4 regions of the Photobacterium sp. J15 genome follow, and region 4 is predicted to be linked to each of the others. Evidence: predicted binding sites of a transcription regulator. Region 4 holds the regulator's gene; each other region holds the start of a gene.
What was found. Region 4 encodes CRP, which controls carbon source genes, mostly activating them, when cyclic AMP is high. Its sites were predicted from a motif close to TGTGANNNNNNTCACA; they were not measured.
Positions count from the first base shown of each region.

Region 1: a site for CRP is predicted at 3,053-3,068, ahead of udp (uridine phosphorylase). Genes of this name have one in related genera too.
Region 2: a site for CRP is predicted at 2,027-2,042, ahead of recB (exodeoxyribonuclease V subunit beta). Genes of this name have one in related genera too.
Region 3: a site for CRP is predicted at 1,826-1,841, ahead of AACQ93_RS14145 (NupC/NupG family nucleoside CNT transporter). Genes of this name have one in related genera too.

Region 1 covers NZ_CAWMUI010000001.1:2,572,250-2,576,763, forward strand. The annotation lists gene ygjK (alpha-glucosidase) at 1-974, opposite strand, end outside; gene udp (uridine phosphorylase) at 2,064-2,831, opposite strand; gene AACQ93_RS11550 (zinc/cadmium/mercury/lead-transporting ATPase) at 3,163-4,514, opposite strand, start outside.
Region 2 covers NZ_CAWMUI010000001.1:663,900-668,413, reverse strand. The annotation lists gene recB (exodeoxyribonuclease V subunit beta) at 1-1,910, opposite strand, end outside; gene recC (exodeoxyribonuclease V subunit gamma) at 2,169-4,514, opposite strand, start outside.
Region 3 covers NZ_CAWMUI010000001.1:3,151,614-3,156,127, forward strand. The annotation lists gene AACQ93_RS14140 (XapX domain-containing protein) at 1-135, opposite strand, end outside; gene AACQ93_RS14145 (NupC/NupG family nucleoside CNT transporter) at 415-1,680, opposite strand; gene AACQ93_RS14150 (TatD family hydrolase) at 1,899-2,693, opposite strand; gene glgX (glycogen debranching protein GlgX) at 2,814-4,514, opposite strand, start outside.
Region 4 covers NZ_CAWMUI010000001.1:3,505,415-3,509,928, reverse strand. The annotation lists gene astD (succinylglutamate-semialdehyde dehydrogenase) at 1-363, shown strand, start outside; gene AACQ93_RS15755 (DUF1338 domain-containing protein) at 385-1,200, shown strand; gene AACQ93_RS15750 (hypothetical protein) at 1,275-1,478, opposite strand; gene crp (cAMP-activated global transcriptional regulator CRP) at 1,720-2,352, opposite strand; gene AACQ93_RS15740 (OsmC family protein) at 2,625-3,029, shown strand; gene AACQ93_RS15735 (phosphoribulokinase) at 3,107-3,976, opposite strand; gene AACQ93_RS15730 (YheU family protein) at 4,088-4,306, opposite strand; gene AACQ93_RS15725 (hydrolase) at 4,439-4,514, opposite strand, start outside.

The sequences.
Region 1 (4,514 bases), 930 kb from region 4:
GCCTGGTTGTTCGACATGCCTTTTGCTATATAGGAATCCCAGCGAGTCTGAGCTTGTTCCATATATTTATGGGGATGCGCTAAAATATCGGTAACTTTTATTTCTTCATTCTGCACTTCTTTCGCATTGTGCAGATTAGAGTACGTTGTATAAATTATCTCAGTTTTCTTCGGTGCTATATTTTTATAGCCTGTCGACTTAAATGATGTTTCATTAGTAATGGTATCCGTATCAATTGAACGAACAACTCTGAATTCAGCATCAGCATCGTTTCGAATTGCGTAGTTATTTTTCATATCACCAAAACTAATTTTAATACCATTATCTATTGAGATTATCCTGCGATTATATTTCGGATATACCTCATCAATAGATTTACTTTCATAACCTTTACTTGAAAGTGCTCTCTGTAAAAGTTCACCATCCCAGGTTAATTCAAGCTCCATACTCTGATCAGTCAAGTTTGTGATCTGAGTTTCAACCAGTGAAGTTCTGTCTGTGACAAAACGCAACACCATCTGAACATTAACCAAATCAGTTTTGAGAACCTGAACCAAGGCTCCGGGTGTACTGTAAATATTGGCCTGGGCTGACGATAAATCAATCTGCTTGCCCGCTTTCTTATCGAGCAAATGTAACTTATCAAACTCCTGTCCCGACATGAAGTGGGCATACTCCTGAGTTACCTGCATGATTCCGCCAAAAGAACCATAACCATTAGCATCAGCAGGCAGAAGATGACCATGCCAGGCACCGTTATCGACAAAAGCATTAAACTTCAAGTTGTCATATTTATCATAATCACGCAGGTATTCTGGATTACCGGTGCGATCAATCACGTTAATAAAGTTGCTGGACGGTGGTATCGGAATATCAACCTGTTTGCCATCAGTATTATTACTGCTGCTATTACATCCGGACAGAGTGATAGCAGAGCCAACCATAATGGCTAATAATGATTTATGAAAATGCATTTCTGTTCCCCGTTATTATATATACCGTGTTTATTTATTCTCACGGCGATTTATTATTCAGCGCATTGAAAATCAGGCATCAATGACGGGGCGATAATATAAAGTTGGAAACTAAGTAAAATAGATCTTTATCACCATTCATTATTTTGCTGACTCAATTATCAACTATCAATTGAATAACACCAATAAAAACATCGAATATTATTCACTGAGATTAATGATTTATTGGACTCAATATCACAATAAGATTGAAACCTTATACAATTAACATCAAATTTGATTGATATTAACCAGCTCTTGCATTTCTATTCTTTGTTACATAAACAAAGGGTCATTTAACCAAGTTAAATAAAATAACCTGACAGAAAGTCACACTTCACATGCATTCACTTCAATATTATTTATTTAAAAACAAACTTAGAGCACACATGTATTACACAGTTTAGTTAAATAAGTTTCAGATAGCTCTCTTAAGTAACAGAAGTATAGAGGCAATGATTCCGCTTACATGATTAAACACCTTATAAAAAATATTTATAAAATGAATATACCCCTTATTCATAACCAAGCTAATACCCAAGTTAAATTTCCCCCTGAGCATGAATAAAAGCATACTAAATATCCCATTATAAGTACTCATTATCTGACTCATTGGGGTAATAAAACGAAAAAACCGATGCCTAAACATCGGTTTTATAATCATTACTGCTAACTACTAGCACGCAGTAATTTGCCTCAAGGTCGAAGAAGGAACGCGGTGTTTATATACATAAATGAGCATTCCCGATGAAGAGATTGAGGCAATAAAATACCGACGCAATACGCCGGTTCTCTGTAATCTATTACAATCAAGCCCGTAGGAATTTAATTCGTGAACAAGGCGGAAGCGCGCAGTTGATGACTATCAATGAACACTTCCAACAAAGTCTTCATACGAAAAAACCGATGCCTAAGCATCGGTTTTATAATCATTACTGCTAACTGCTAGCACGCAGGAATTTGCCTCAAGGTCGAAGAGGGAACGCAGAGTTTATATACATAAATGAGCATTCCCGATGAAGAGATTGAGGCAAACAACCAGTGATAGGGTTACTCAGCCAGCATACGGCGAGCAGCTTCAACTACCACCTTGATAGAACGCTTTTCAGTTTCTTTCAGAGTCGCGTGATCAGGGATTTCTTTCTGAGTACGGTTGATGATAACACCTGCTACACAACCTGCACGTAGGCCAGAGCTTGCACACATGGTTAGCAGAGTTGCTGATTCCATTTCGAAGTTAAGCACGCCCATTTGCTGCCACTCGTCCATAGAACCCTGGAAGCGACGAACTACACGACCTGAGAATGTATCGTAACGCTCTTGGCCTGGGTAGAAAGTATCACTTGATGCTGTTACACCTGTGTGTACTGTTGCGCCGTCTGCATCACATGCTGCTTTCATTGCTGTGGCAACACTGAAATCTGCTACTGCTGGGAATTCCATTGGAGCGAAGTGCAGGCTCGCACCGTCAAGACGTACAGAGCCAGTTGTTACAATCATGTCACCAACGTTGATGTGTGGCTGGATCGCACCAGTTGTACCTACACGTAGGAAAGTACGAACACCCAGCTGTGCCAATTCTTCAACTGCGATAGAAGTAGATGGGCCACCGATACCAGTTGAACAAACAACAACAGATTTGCCGTCTATCTTCGCGCGGTAAACAGTATATTCACGAGCACTGGCCAGAAATTCTGGGTTTTCCATCAGGTTTGCAATCTTTTCAACACGGGCCGGATCACCTGGAATAATAGCCAGTTCAGCACCATTCAGATCTTCTTTTGTTACACCTAGGTGGAATACAGCGTTGTCAGACATAGTCATATCCTTTTTATACTTTACCGCGAAATTAAGGGGGTCGCTCGAGGCCTGCGGCTATGAATCAAATAATTAAAAAAACTAAAAAAGTTGTTGTTTTGGCAATGCTCTTAAAAAAAGCATTAACAAAACACAAGGCTAAAGATAGCCGATAGATTTTTAGTTTTTAGTGATTGTAGTCACATTGAGAGAAATAGTATGAATTTCATTTTTCACCCCAGAGAGAGCTAGATCACATAAAAACGGTTACCTTTGCGCTTTATCACAAAATTAATCTCAATAAAAAAGCATCGCACAAGGCGATGCTTTTGAATGTTTTTCCATCAGAGCATTAAGTACGTTTCACTTTTGACTCAAAGCGTAACAACCTCAATGCATTCAATGTCACCAAAGCAGTCGCTCCACTGTCAGCCAGAACTGCAACCCACAGACCAGTCAAGCCAAGTAAGGTCGTTACAAGGAAGACACCTTTCAGCCCCAGGGCAATAAAAATATTTTGGCGAATATTGCTCAGTGTCGCGCGGGACAACGCTATCATTTCCGGCAACTCTGAAATTCTGTTATGAGTCAGGGCTGCATCTGCGGTTTCCAGCGCCACATCAGTACCTCCACCCATTGCGATACCAATGGATGCGGTTTTCATTGCTGGCGCATCATTAATGCCATCCCCGACCATCGCCACTTTGGCATTTTTATTAGCAAGTTCAACCTCAGTTACTTTATCTGCGGGTAACAGGCCAGCACGATAATCAATATCGATCTCTCTGGCGATAGCCGCAGCAGCACGCGGATTATCACCGGTTAGCATGACTGAATGAATCCCCATCGCCTTAAGGATTTTAATCGCTTCACGGGTGTCATTACGCAGATTGTCTCGCCATGCAATCAAGCCAACGGGTTCATCGTTACGAACCGCGACTACCAGGGTTTTTCCTTCACCTTCCAGCAGTTCAGCCTCTGTTTTCTGTCCTGCTGTTAACTGTACTAATGCAGGCAAACGATCCGCTGCAGCCAGCAATAAGGTATCACCACCAATTACCCCCTGAATGCCCTTACCCGGCAAAGCTTCTCGTTCATCGGCTACATCCAGCTTTAATCCTCGCGCCTGAGCCGCATTAACCACAGCCTGTGCCAGCGGGTGCAACGAACCGTCCTCAACAGCTGCGGCCTGATAAAGCAGTTTGTCTTCATCACCATCCCAACTTACAACATCAGTCACAACTGGCTTACCCTGAGTCAGGGTACCCGTTTTATCAAAAGCAACGGTTTCGATATGCCCTAACTGCTCCAATGCGGCACCACCTTTAATCAGGGCACCACGTTGTGCTGCTGCCGCCAGGCCCGAAGTAATCGCAGCTGGAATCGAAATAACCAAGGCACAAGGACATGCAATTAGTAACAAAGTCAGGCCTTTATAAATCCACTCACTCCAGTCCTGACCGAACAACAACGGCGGAATCACGATGACTAATGCCGCCAACGCAATCATGGCCGGAGTGTACAAACTACTGAAGCGATCAATAAAACGCTCCAGCGGTGCTTTTCGGGATTCGGCATCTTCAATCAGGTGAAGGATACGGTCGATGGCATTATCCCCCTGCTCAGAAACAATTCTCAGCTGAACCTGCTTATCTGAAACCAGACAGCCAGCCATCACCTTTTCACCACGCAGGCGTTCAACCG
Region 2 (4,514 bases), 2.8 Mb from region 4:
CGTTCTTCTTCCGGCACCAGAACCGCCACCAGCAGGCGCTGGATATCACAAGCTTCGGCACTGGCGAAGACACTGTCACGGTTCGACAGGTAAACACTGGCAATCCCCTGCTCGGCCAAAGCATGACGGATCATCGCCCCTTCCGCACCGGTACGCACCAGTACCGATATATCACCGGCCCGGATCGCTTGGCGCTTCTCGCCTTCGACCAGCACTGCTTCACCCTGTTGTGAAAGCGTAAGGATCTTCTGAATTTCCGCAGCAGTCGCAGCTGCCATCACCTGCTGGTAATCACCTTTTCTAACCGGTTCATCAGCTTCCTGACGCCAGAAACTCAATGCTGGTTGCTTGCTCCCTGCCAATTGCCAGCTCCGATCCGTTGCCTTCGGGCTGTGGTTCACCGGCAGGAAAGTAATGTCCTGATCATAAATAAACGGGCGCTGCGGCGTGCGGAAGATGGTGTTGACGGCTTCAACCATTTCAGCTGTTGAACGCCAGTTGGTTCCCAGGGTGTAGTGAGCTTTCACCTGGCGACGAGCCTGAATATAAGTAAAGATATCAGCACCACGGAAGGCATAAATCGCCTGCTTCGGGTCACCGATCATAAACAGTCCACAGGCCGACTCCTCACTGCCAGCGTCAACTTCAGCTTCTGACGGCTTTTCACCATAAACAGTGTTAAAAATGCTGTACTGAAGCGGATCGGTATCCTGGAATTCATCGATCATCGCAACCGGAAACAGAGTACGGATCCGCGCAGCCAGGCTGCCGTCTGCATCATTGCTCAGCGCCGCAGCCAGTTGGGTCAGCAGATCGTCAAATGACAGCCAGCCTTTACGACGTTTGGCCTCAGTCAGCAACTGACGGCACTCTCTGATAGCATGTGCCAGCAGCGGATCCCTGACATTCGGCTTGTTAGCCAGCAGCTCGCCAATAGCAACAAACACAGGATGCTCCGGCGGATTCCCTTTGCTGGTCTTATCAAACAGCACCTGTTGATCAAATTTTTCCAGCGCTTTCGGTAACTGGTAACCGGAGGTTTCCTGCTCGGCCCAGGCACTGACTTCCGCCAGCGCCTTCGGCAAACTGGTCTTGGTATAACTGCGCTTGTTGACCCCGGAACCGGCAATCAAATCCTGGAAATCAGCCGCATCAGCACGCCACAAGCGCTTCACATGCTCAATTCGGGCAATATTGTCGTCATGAACCTGTTGCAACGAATCTTTCAGCTCCGGCGCACGAATTTCCACCTCGGCACCGGACAAAAACGGGTTAACATCACGTAGCAAAGTTGCCGGCGATACCCAGATGCTGCGCACCTCACCAGCCAGTGTTTTCGGCAATGGGTAGAAGTTGCGGCGCCAGTAATCAGCCACCACCTGCGCCCGAAGGTGACTCTCTTCGGTGACGAACTCATTGTTGAACAGGCTGCCAGACTCAAACGCATTCTGGGTCAGCATCCGCTGACAGAAACCATGAATAGTGAAAATGGCGGCTTCATCCATCTGACGTTCGGCCTGCAGCAAGATCGATGCCGCCGCTTTATGATCGGCAAGATCATCCAACAAGGGTTTGATCACCGGATCGTCACTATGGCCTCGGCTGAATGCCAGCCGGGCATCATGGATCCGGCGGCGAATACGATCACGCAGCTCCGCAGTTGCCGCTTCGGTAAAAGTCACCACCAGAATCTGATCAACAGTCAGCTCGCGAGGGAAGCGGCTGTTGTTATCACCATGCCCGAGCAGCAGACGCAGGTACAGACTGGCAATGGTAAACGTCTTGCCCGTACCGGCCGAGGCTTCAATCAGCCTGTTACCGTGCAACGGGAAGGTCATCGGCTTAAGCTCCTGCGGCTCAATGAGTACCGCAGAATCAGTAAGGTCAGGCGAAATGTGTTGTTGAGTCATAGGATGCGCAAGTTCCTGTTATTGCACGAACATGGGTTCGGGCAAAATAAATTTTTGTGATCGAGCACAAATTCAAACAAAAATATCGAATTAGCCAACTTTGAGTTCTATCACTATGAGAGCTGTTTCACGGTTTATCCCAATTCGATCCGCTACTATCCGCGTCATGAATTCGGTCTACCTCTGGACCTGTGGCCGTACGGTGAACACCCTACAATCAATAATGATTTATCGACGGCCACCTACCCCCCTTAGTGATTAATCCTCTTTCTTCAAATGCAGGTGCAGCAATGCCGGTTTGAGCAATTGTTCTGCCTGTTGTGTGGCATCATCAGCCAGCTCACAATTCCACTCCGGCCATACCCGGTAGATATAAGCATTGTTTCCTTCACCTTCGAACATGTAACCGCCGTTAAAGGCTTCTGCCATCTTCGCTTTTGCTTTATCCAGAATATCAGCATCATCGCACCAGTTACCCTGCTTATCCTGGCAAGCCTGCAAACCGGCAAGTGCGGTGCGGGGGAAATATGCCAGCGGCCGGGTCAGTCCCTGATAGTACGCCTGCATTAATACTGCCAACTGTTCACGGGCATATTCAGCATTGACCGGTTCCAGCCAGTAGTGACCGTCAATGCCAATCAAATGAGTGTCTTTCGATTCGGCGACCAGAGCCAGACACAAATGTTCGATCCAGCCCTGCAGAATATCCTGTGCCCTGACCTTGCCCGGACGATAACGAACCAGCCCACTCCGGCTGTGATACTTGAGCCAGCCCTGAAATTGCACAGACCGTCCTTCAATCTCAATTAACTGGTCAACTTCAACATCTGGCAGTGAGTCGGCCAGCAGACCGGCTACTTTGTCAGCCAGACTTTCAATCTGTCCCCGCTCATCCATCAGCTCCAGCTCACCAAACTCAGCCAGCGGCAGGCCACCCGCAGCCTGCTGATATTCGGCAAAGCGCTCAAATACGGCGTCTTTATTGCTTTCACCCTGAAGGTGGCTATCAAGGAAAGTCGTCAGCAAATCACTGCGAAGCTGATAACGGCTCAGACCATCAAGAACAAACGGCTCGTCATCTTCGACTGCGCCAGCTGCCGATTCAAAGAACACTTTCAGGCGGCGGTTAAAGAAATACTGCACAGGCAGACGCCAGAAGCGAGACAGTTCGGCCAGCTCCAGCACTGGCATGCCGGTGCTGTCTTCAGGCTCGGCAATAAGTGGCTGCTCCTGAAATTCAGGCGTTGCAATCAACTCTCGACTGGCTGCGGGCAACCATTCTGCGGCATAACTCGGTGCAGCTCCCAGAAAGGCTTCCGGACTGAACGGCACCAATGGGTGGACATGTAGCATGGCTTTCGCCAGGCGCTCGGCCGACTGATCGGCAGGCAGAGCTTCATCCCCTTCAAGACAGTATCCCTGCTGGCAGTATTCCAGCAGCTCGCTAACCAGTACCGACGGCATTTTTTCACTGTTGTCCTGAATAGAGCGTCCGACATAACTGATGTACAACGTTTCCTGAGCTGACTGCAGTGCCTCAAGGAACAGGTAGCGGTCGTCATCACGGCGGGAGCGGTCACCATAACGGGTTCGTCCGGTCATCAGATCAAAGCCTTCCGGCGGAATAGAGCGCGGATAGATACCGTCATTCATCCCCAGCAGGCACACTACCTTGAACGGGATCGAACGCATTGGCATCAGGGTACAAAAGTTTACCTGACCGGCAAGGAAACGCTGACTGACCCGTTCACCCGATAATTTGCTGTTGAGGTAATCACGCAGCACTTTCGGCGTGATCTCATCCTGATAACCGGCATCTTTCAGCTGCTGCTCAAGTTGCTGCAGCTTGTCGCGGATCATCCGCAATACCATCTCGCCGTCAGTATCGACGGCAAAGAAATCATCCAACAGCTGGTTAAGTACTGAAATCCACTCCGCCACCGGCTGTGGCTTGGCAAGCAAAGTGCGGTAGTGCATCAGCATTTCGACAAATAAACCGAGCTGCCCGGCCAGCTCGGCATCCATACCCTGTACCTCATCATAGGCCAGCACCCCCTGATACAATCCGGCATCCTGCGGCATTGCGTAACCGAGCAGCATCCGCTGCAAACCAAACAGCCAGGTATTTTGTTGCTGGCGCGGCAGTTGGAATTCACTGGCTGTGCCATCATCCAACCCCCAGCGGATCCCGACTTCTTCAATCCAGCCTTTAACCCGTTCAAAACGCTCGCTGTCAAAACCGAACTTCGCCATCACCGCCGGTACTTCCAGCAACTCCAGCAGTTCAGAAGCCTGACAGCGGCTCTCCGGCAGTTCCAATAAACGCAGGAAGGCCAGCAGAACCGGATTTTCCTGGTCGGCACTGCGGTCAGAAATAGAGAAAGGAATGTAGCGCTCACCCGGCGCGTTACCGAACACCGCCTGAATATACGGGCTGTAGCTGTTGATATCGGCCACCATCACTACGATGTCTCGCGGCGACAGTTCCGGATTGTCAGCCATCATCGCCAGCAGCTTGTCATGCAACACCTCAACCTCTCGCATCGGCGAGTGGCAGGCGTGGACAGCCAGCGACTGGTCCTGCGGCGAGATCGCCAGCTTGTG
Region 3 (4,514 bases), 350 kb from region 4:
AATACCACCGGCATACACCCCGAAAATACCCATGACACCGGGCAGAACCGGCGGCGCAGGAATGGGCAGTTTTATTGCTGAAAACAAGACCCCGACAATAAAACCTGCCGCCAGCGCCAGTATGGTTTCGCTCATAACTTTTCTCTCTGTGTTATACAGCACAAGAAAAGTGTAGCCCGCGGTCACTGGGGGTGCCGTTGTAACGACAAGATTGATAGTAACAAAGGGAGTTCACCAAAATCGGAGCGCAATCGATTAAACAGAACAAAGTTTCACACGTTACAAGGTTTTTACCAAATCTGTTGAATAGACATAAGTGAAGAGATGCAGCAGGAAAAGGACGAGGAGTTACACATACAAAAACGCCACAGCATGGCTGTGGCGTTTAATATACTTACTGAATTAAATCAGTGATTACATTGCGTTCAGGCTTACAAATAGGCCAGCGATAGTTGCAGACATCAGGTTAGATAGAGTACCTGCTGCTACTGCCTTCATACCGAAGCGAGCAATGTCGTGGCGACGGCTTGGAGCCAGACCACCCAGACCACCAAGTAGGATTGCTACAGAAGATAGGTTAGCAAAACCACACAATGCGAAAGAAATGATTGCTGAAGTCTTGTCAGTAAGAACAACTTCTGCACCTTCAGCTAGGTAAGGAGCAAAGTTCAGGTAAGCAACGAATTCGTTCACTACCAGTTTCTGACCGATGAAAGAACCAGCGATAGTTGCTTCTTCCCATGGAACACCGATTAGGAATGCCAGTGGAGAGAATACGTAACCAAGGATCAGTTCCAGAGTCAGCTCAGGCATGCCGAACCAACCACCGATACCACCCAACAGGCCGTTGATCAGTGCAATCAGACCGATGAATGCAAGAAGCATCGCACCAACGTTCAGAGCAAGCTGCATACCAGAAGATGCACCAGCTGCTGCTGCGTCGATAACGTTCGCTGGTTTCTCGTCTTCAGATACTGCATCGCCAGCCATCTGCTCGATTGGCTCTTCAGTTTCAGGCTTGATGATCTTAGCAAATAGCAGACCACCTGGTGCAGCCATGAAAGATGCCGCGATTAGGTATTCCAGAGGTACACCCATTGAAGCGTAACCAGCAAGTACACCACCAGCAACAGACGCCAGACCACCACACATAACCGCAAACAGCTCAGATTGAGTCATCTTAGGTACAAACGGACGAATAACCAGAGGTGCTTCGGTTTGACCTACGAAAATGTTAGCTGTAGCAGACATAGATTCGGCACGAGAAGTACCCAGTGCTTTCTGCAGACCACCACCAAGGATGTTGATAACAACCTGCATGATGCCTAGGTAGTAAAGTACGCTAATCAGTGCTGAGAAGAATACAATTACAGGAAGTACACGTAGGGCGAATACGAAACCGCCACCACCGAACACTTCAAACATCTTAGGTGAAGTCAGGCCACCGAATAGGAAGTTGATACCGTCGTTACCGTAGTTGATAACATTGGCAACAGCAGTAGACATGCCGTACAGCACGTCACGACCTACAGGCACATACAGTACAAAGGCACCCAAGCAGAATTGGATGGCAAATGCACCACCAACAGTACGTAAATTAATAGCTTTGCGGTTATCTGATAGTAGTACAGCTAGACCTAGCAGTACTGCCATCCCAACCAGGCTCATAAACAGGCTCATAGTTTATGGCATCCCTTTAGTTAAGTTTGGCGTCTCGACAATTCGGCTCATTAAGAGTCCGGCGCATTATACTCATGCCGTGACCGATAAAACTAATGCGGATATCACACTTTCCTAGGAAAGAAAGTGAAAGCAAAACCACAATTGTGACGCTACTCACAAACTACTTATTAACCAAAGCAACCGTTTGGCATTTTCGTTTGCTTTAGCGATCGAGATCACATCGAAATTCGAAACAATTCAGCCGTAGTTAAACTGGTGGCCAACTCGATTTCCGACTGGGACTCAGGCCTGATATCGGCTAACGCCTCAATGATGTTGCATAGCCTGTCGGGACGGTTCGGTTGTCCCTGAAAGCCAGCAACGGGCATATCCGGCGCATCGGTTTCCAGCATCAGTGTTGCCAGTGGCAAAGCTGCGATTGTATTGCGGGTTTTATTCGCCCGCTGATACGTTATCGTTCCCCCTACGCCAATTTTGATCCCCAGCTCAATAAGCTGTTGTGCCTGCGGCAAACTTCCGCTGAAACCGTGATACACACCACCCGCTGACAGCGGATGTTGTTTCAACAGTCTTAACAGCTCCGGAAAGGCTTTTCGGCAATGGAGGATAACTGGCAATGCATACTGATTAGCCAGCTTCAGTTGCGCCCTGAGCAACTCAATTTGCTGTTCCCGATCAGCGCCGACAATGGCAAAGTCTAGTCCACATTCACCGACAGCAACGCATTTAGACGCATTTTGTCCCGTGTCTGCGACAGCTTTTGCCAACTGCTGTTTCAGCCCTTCCAGCGCACCACTCCCGTGCTCCTCACTGAAAAACGGATGCAGGCCAAGGGCATAGAACAGCTCATCAAATTGCGAGCAGAGACTCTGCACTCGCTGCCAATTTCGTTGCCCGACAGAAGGAATAATGATTTTTCCGACTCCGGCACTATGGGCCAGAGCCAGATAGTGCTTGGGATCGGAGTCGAAAGGTTCAAAATCGAAGTGACAATGGCTGTCGATGAGCATAGTAAATCTTACTCTCTGGGTTATACCAAACTGAATAATAATCTGGCTCTCAGAAAAACGCTGGCGATTGACTCGGCCCGATGTCACCAGCTCTCGCCGGGACACCGGGTTGCTTTGGCGCTAACTCTTCTTAGCAACCATAACGATCATACTACGCCCGGTCGCCAGAATGGTATTACCCTGATATTTCGGCGCCTGCTCAATCGTATAAATATCTCCGGGACTTGGCTCGGCAGTATTGATCAGTATGTGCCAATCACTACTGTTTCGATCCGGGATAGTGAACTCCAGCGGATCCCAGTAAGCATTGCAAATTACATACAGCTCATCTTTGGTGATCGGATGGTTAACCGTTAGTGCCAGCGAGTGGGAATGTTCAGACCAATCCGGCTTGTTCGGCTCCGTGCCATGCCAACTAATCCCGACATTTTCCAGCACCGAGCTGAGCGACATATGCATATTCCAGTCGATCGTCGGCTCAGCACTGCGGATCTGGCTAAGTTGAGTGACAAAACGATGAATATCAGCATGCTTGTCAGCTAACCGCCAGTCGAACCAGCTGATTTCATTATCCTGGCAATACGCGTTGTTATTGCCCTGCTGAGTCCGCCGTACTTCATCGCCCATGCAGATCATCGGCGTCCCCAAGGAGAGAAACAGAGTTGCCAGCATGTTTTTGCACTGACGGTTCCGAATATTATCAATTTCAGCTATCGCGGTCGGGCCTTCGATTCCGTAGTTACTCGACACATTATGGTTATCGCCGTCACAGTTGTTTTCGCCATTGGCATGGTTATGTTTTTTGCTGTAACTGACCAGATCATTGAGGGTAAAGCCGTCATGGGCACAGATAAAATTCACCGACCTGTGCGGTGAGTGACGGTGGCTACAGTAAATATCCGGAGAGCCTAAAATACGAGATGCAAAGCGCCCGACATAACCGTTATCACCGCGCCAGAATGCCCGGACATCATCGCGATATTTGCCGTTCCATTCATTCCAGCGGTCGCCGATAAACGAACCGACCTGGTACAAGCCTGCGGCATCCCAGGCTTCAGCAATGATCTTGGTACTGCTAAGGATTGGATCCGAATCTATCGACCACAGTAACGGCGGCTCTTTCATCGGATGCCCTTGACTGTCTCTGGCCAACACCGAGGCCAGGTCAAAACGAAAACCGTCGACATGCATTTCAGTTACCCAATAATGCAAGGCATCAATAATCATCCGCCGCAACACACTGTTATTGGCATTGCAGGTATTGCCACAACCACTGTAGTTAGCGTATTTGCCATTACTTTTATCCAGCAAGTAGTAGGCCCCGTTCTGCAAGCCCTTAAAGCAAAATGTCGGGCCGCTCTCATCGCCTTCGGCGGTATGGTTGAACACCACATCCAGAATGACTTCAATCCCGGCTTTGTGAAGCTCCCGGACCATAGTTTTAAATTCATTTATCGCCGCCAGTGGTTCTTTTTCAACGCTGTAATCGGCATGAATCGCAAAGAAGTTTATCGGGCTGTATCCCCAATAGTTTTGCCGTCCTTCCGGTGCATCCTGAACATCAAACTGCTGTATCGGCATCAGCTCTACCGCCGTCACCCCAAGCGACTTCAGGTACGGAATTTTCTCGATAATCCCGGCGAATGTGCCCTGTCGGGTCTCTTCGATACCGGATGACGGATGCCGGGTAAACCCTCCGACATGCATCTCATAAATCATGGTATCGGTAAGCGAATGATTGGGTGATGTAGCCCCCTGCCAGTCAAACCCGTGCTGATCTACGACCATACTGAGCATACTGGATCCCATGTTCGAACCGGG
Region 4 (4,514 bases):
CAGGTAGCAGAACTGCCAGATGAAGAGTACTTTGGCCCGTTGTTGCAGGTAGTCCGCTACCGGGATTTAGAACAGGCTGTCACATTGGCAAATGATACCCGTTATGGTCTGTCAGCAGGGTTGGTATCAACGGATGATGATGAATGGCGGTACTTTATTGATCATATCCGTGCCGGTATTGTGAATCGTAACCGCCAGCTGACCGGTGCCAGTGGTGATGCGCCGTTCGGTGGTCCGGGGGCGTCAGGTAACCTGAGGCCGAGTGCGTACTACGCGGCAGATTATTGCGCTTATCCTATGGCATCAATGGAAGGGGAGCAAACCGAGCTGCCGTCACAGCTGTCACCGGGTATTACTTTGTAATAACAGAAGGGGAGCGTCATCATGGAAAGAGTCGAGCAACTGTTTGATGCATTGTGGAAGGATTACACCGAGCGGCTCTGTCCATCGGCCGCACAGGTTCATGATCTGCTCGAAGAAGATGAGCCGCTGCTTAATGACCATATTGCCCTGCGTACCTTCAATCTGCCGCAGGTCGGCTTCGACCGGCTGGCGGCTCCTTTTATTGCTATCGGCTACAAACCTTGTGGGAAATACCATTTTGAAGCCAAGAAGCTCTATGCTGAACACTTTGAGCACCCGAATCCGCTGGCACCAAAAGTGTTTATCAGTGAGTTGATGGTCGGGCAGTTTTCTTCCTTGTTGCAGGAAACGGTTCGCGATTTGGTGAACCAGGTGCCGGAGGCAGCGATGCATGATCCGGCTTTCCTCTATGGTGGCCGCCTGTGGGATTTGGATTTTAAAACCTATGAGCTTTTGTCTGCAGAAAGTGAATATGCTGGCTGGGTGGCAGCTCATGGTTTCGGGGCCAATCATTTTACGGTCAGCATTAACCAGTTGGAGCAGTTCACCGAGGTCCATGAAGTGAACCACCTGCTGCTTCATAACGGTTTTGTGATCAATGAGTCGGGGGGCGAAGTTAAAGGCAGCCCGCAGGATATGCTGGAACAGTCCTCCACCATGGCGGATAAGGTGCCGGTACAATTCCTTGATGGTGTTCATACCATCCCCGGCGGTTTTTATGAGTTTGCCAAGCGTTACCCGATGGAAGACGGTGAACTGTACCAGGGGTTTGTGGCGGCATCGGCCGATAAAATTTTTGAAAGCACCAATAGCCAGCCGCCTTTGGTCGATTACTAATGACAAAGGCAGTTTAGAGAGTATGACAAGCCCCACGGTTACGAGACAGTGGGGCTTTTTTCTGTTTTAAGTAGTTAGTGACCACAGTGGCTGTCGAGTGAAGGACAGTCAAATTCGCCGTTCGTAGTAGTTCGCCGATGCTGCCTGGTGAAGATGGCATGCTGTTCCAGATAGTGACGCTGATCACTGAAACCGGTCAGCTCTACGGTCGGGGGTAGGTTGGCAATAACTGAGGGAATTGTTGAACCCGCGTTGGGGGCAAAGCGCTCGATATCCATATCCTGTGTCCTGTCGTCCCACTCGGTCCTGATGGTCTCCTTCCATCCCGGAACCGGAGCAGGTCATACTTGAAAGATATGCACAATGTAGCATTAATAAAGGGGATCGCAAGAGGTGAGTCAGTGAGCGAGGTAGCAAATTATGCCTGATAAAATTGGAATGATTCCCCGGTGGTATGATCGCAGCAACAAAAAAAGCCGCATCAAGCGGCTTTTTGTCATTCATGTCTGGATGGTTCGCTTAGCGCGTACCGTAGACAACGATAGTTTTACCGTGTGCCGAGATCAGGTTCTGCTCTTCAAGCATCTTCAGGATACGGCCAACCGTTTCACGTGAACAGCCAACAATCTGACCGATTTCCTGACGAGTGATCTTGATCTGCATACCGTCTGGGTGAGTCATTGCATCTGGCTGTTTTGCCAGGTTCAGCAGTGTCTGTGCGATACGACCGGTTACATCCAGGAATGCAAGGTCGCCAACTTTCTGGCTGGTTACCTGCAGGCGGCTCGCCATCTGAGCTGATAGACGCATCAGGATGTCAGGGTTAACCTGAATCAGCTGGCGGAATTTCTTGAATGAGATTTCTGCTACTTCACAAGGTGTTTTGGCACGAACCCAAGCGGTACGTTCCTGACCTTCTTCAAACAGACCAAGCTCACCGATGAAGTCACCTTGGTTTAGGTAAGACAGGATCATCTCCTTGCCTTCTTCATCCTTGATCAATACGGCAACAGAACCTTTGACGATGTAGTAGAGAGTTTCAGCTTTCTCACCTGCGTGGATCAAAGTGCTCTTTGAAGGGTACTTGTGAATGTGGCAATGGGAAAGAAACCACTCTAGAGTTGGATCTGTTTGAGGTTTACCTGGAACCATATTACTAACTTCCTCTGCGTTTGTTGCCCAACAACGACATCCCTAAAAATTGAAGCTGGGCCTAACAATAAAATTGTTTGCCTTTAGGATATTCAGTCAGCCGCTGGGCTGCAAGCTCACTTGAATAATTAGTTTCAGAGTTTATCTTTTTTCGGCCTGTATTTCTTGATATTGATCTATCTGAAAAGGCCATTTTGTAGTCATAAGTGTGCACATGATCACAACTGTGTAATCATGTGCCAAAACCGCCTGATTTTAGTAAGGAGAAAGTCATGCAATCGAGAGTGAAATGGGTCGAGGAAATGACCTTTTTGGGGCAGTCAAATTCAGGACATAGCATCGTAATGGATGGCAATGGTGGTGAAAAAGCACCAAGTCCGATGGAAATGGTTTTGATGGCTGCCGGTGGTTGCAGCTCTGTGGATGTGGTCGACGGCCTGAAGTCTGCCGGACAGAAAATTACCGCCTGTGAAGCACAAATTTCTTCCGTCCGCCGCGAACAGGCACCGCGCCTGTTTACCTCCGCAAACCTGCACTTTGTGGTGACCGGACATGATCTGGATGAAGCGGTCGTTGCCAAAACTGTTGCTGACTCACTGCAGAAATACTGTTCAGTGTGCCTGATGCTGGGTGAAGGGGTTGAGATGACCCATTCTTATGAGGTTATTAAGGCGTAACTGATTGATCTTCAATCTTTTAACGAGTAACGAGATACTCTTTTCTCGTTACTCGATATAGATAATTGCCTTTTGAGTCAGCTTATTTTACCGGTATCAATCAGTTGCTGGATCAGCGGTCGCATGATCAGCTCCATTGCAAAGCTCATTTTGCCGCCCGGCACTACCAGGGTGTTATGGCGAGACATGAAAGAGCCCTGGATCATCGCCAGCAGGTAGGGAAAGTCGACGTTCTTGATACCGCGGAAGCGGATCACCACAAAACTTTCATCCAGGCTCGGAATGGCCTTGGCGGTGAACGGGTTGGAGGTATCGACGGTCGGTACCCGCTGGAAGTTAATATGGGTACGTGAAAACTGCGGTGTAATATAGTTGATGTAATCGTCCATTGAGCGAACGATGGATCCCATTACCGCTTCACGGGAATGGCCGCGATCCCGGGTATCCCGGACGATCTTCTGGATCCACTCCAGGTTGACGATTGGCACCATGCCGATCAGCAGATCGACGTGTTGGGCGACGTTGATATCTCCGTCCACCACACCGCCATGTAATCCTTCATAAAACAGTACGTTGGTATTCTCCGGCAGATCCTGCCACGGGGTAAAGGTGCCCGGCATCTGATTATAAGGCACGGCTTCGTCGAAAGTGTGCAGGTAACGGCGAAATTTACCGCTGCCGTCATCACCGTACTGGCGGAAGAAAGTCTCGAGTTGGGCAAAATCATTGGCTTGAGGGCCAAAATAGCTGATATGCCGTCCTTGATCTTTAGCTTTGCGGATCTCAACATCCATCTCCGGCCGGGTATAGCGGTGGAAACTGTCACCTTCCAGCCAGGCGGCGTTGATGCCCATCATATTGAACATTTTGCGGAAAGCTTCAGAGGTGGTGGAGGTGCCGGCTCCTGAAGACCCTGTTACTGCAATAATCGGATGTTTTGCAGACATGACAAACCCTGTCGTTAACATTAATCCTCAGAGTTATTAACAGGCTGTTAAGGAAAGGTCAAGCGGAACCGGACACGGATAGCGAAAATGATACAGTGGATAAAAAGTGGATTAACCGCTGAATTCGTGGCGCAGCTTGATATCGATCGATTCATGCAGCTCAGAAAAAACCACCACCGCTTCGCCGGAAGCCAGTTGCTGGCGAACATGGCGTACTTTATCGGACAGGCTCATTTCATTCTCACCGTAATCGGTGCCTTCGCGAAGCACAAAATACTCAATGAGGTTATCCAGGGTTTCCGGATCAATCTCTTGCCAGGGAATAATCATTACAGGGCTCTAATCGTTGACTGCTGATAGGATGATTATATTGGCAATTTCGTTAATTGTTTAGGAGAACTGTAGCCCCAGTCCTCCACAGTTTATTGGTGTTGGATTTAATCTTCTAAATTCGAAATTTAATTAGCTTCCCGCTTTTTTAAGAAACCACTCCGGTACTGTTTTTTCCAGCCACAGCTCCGGGTTTCGCCAACTGCCG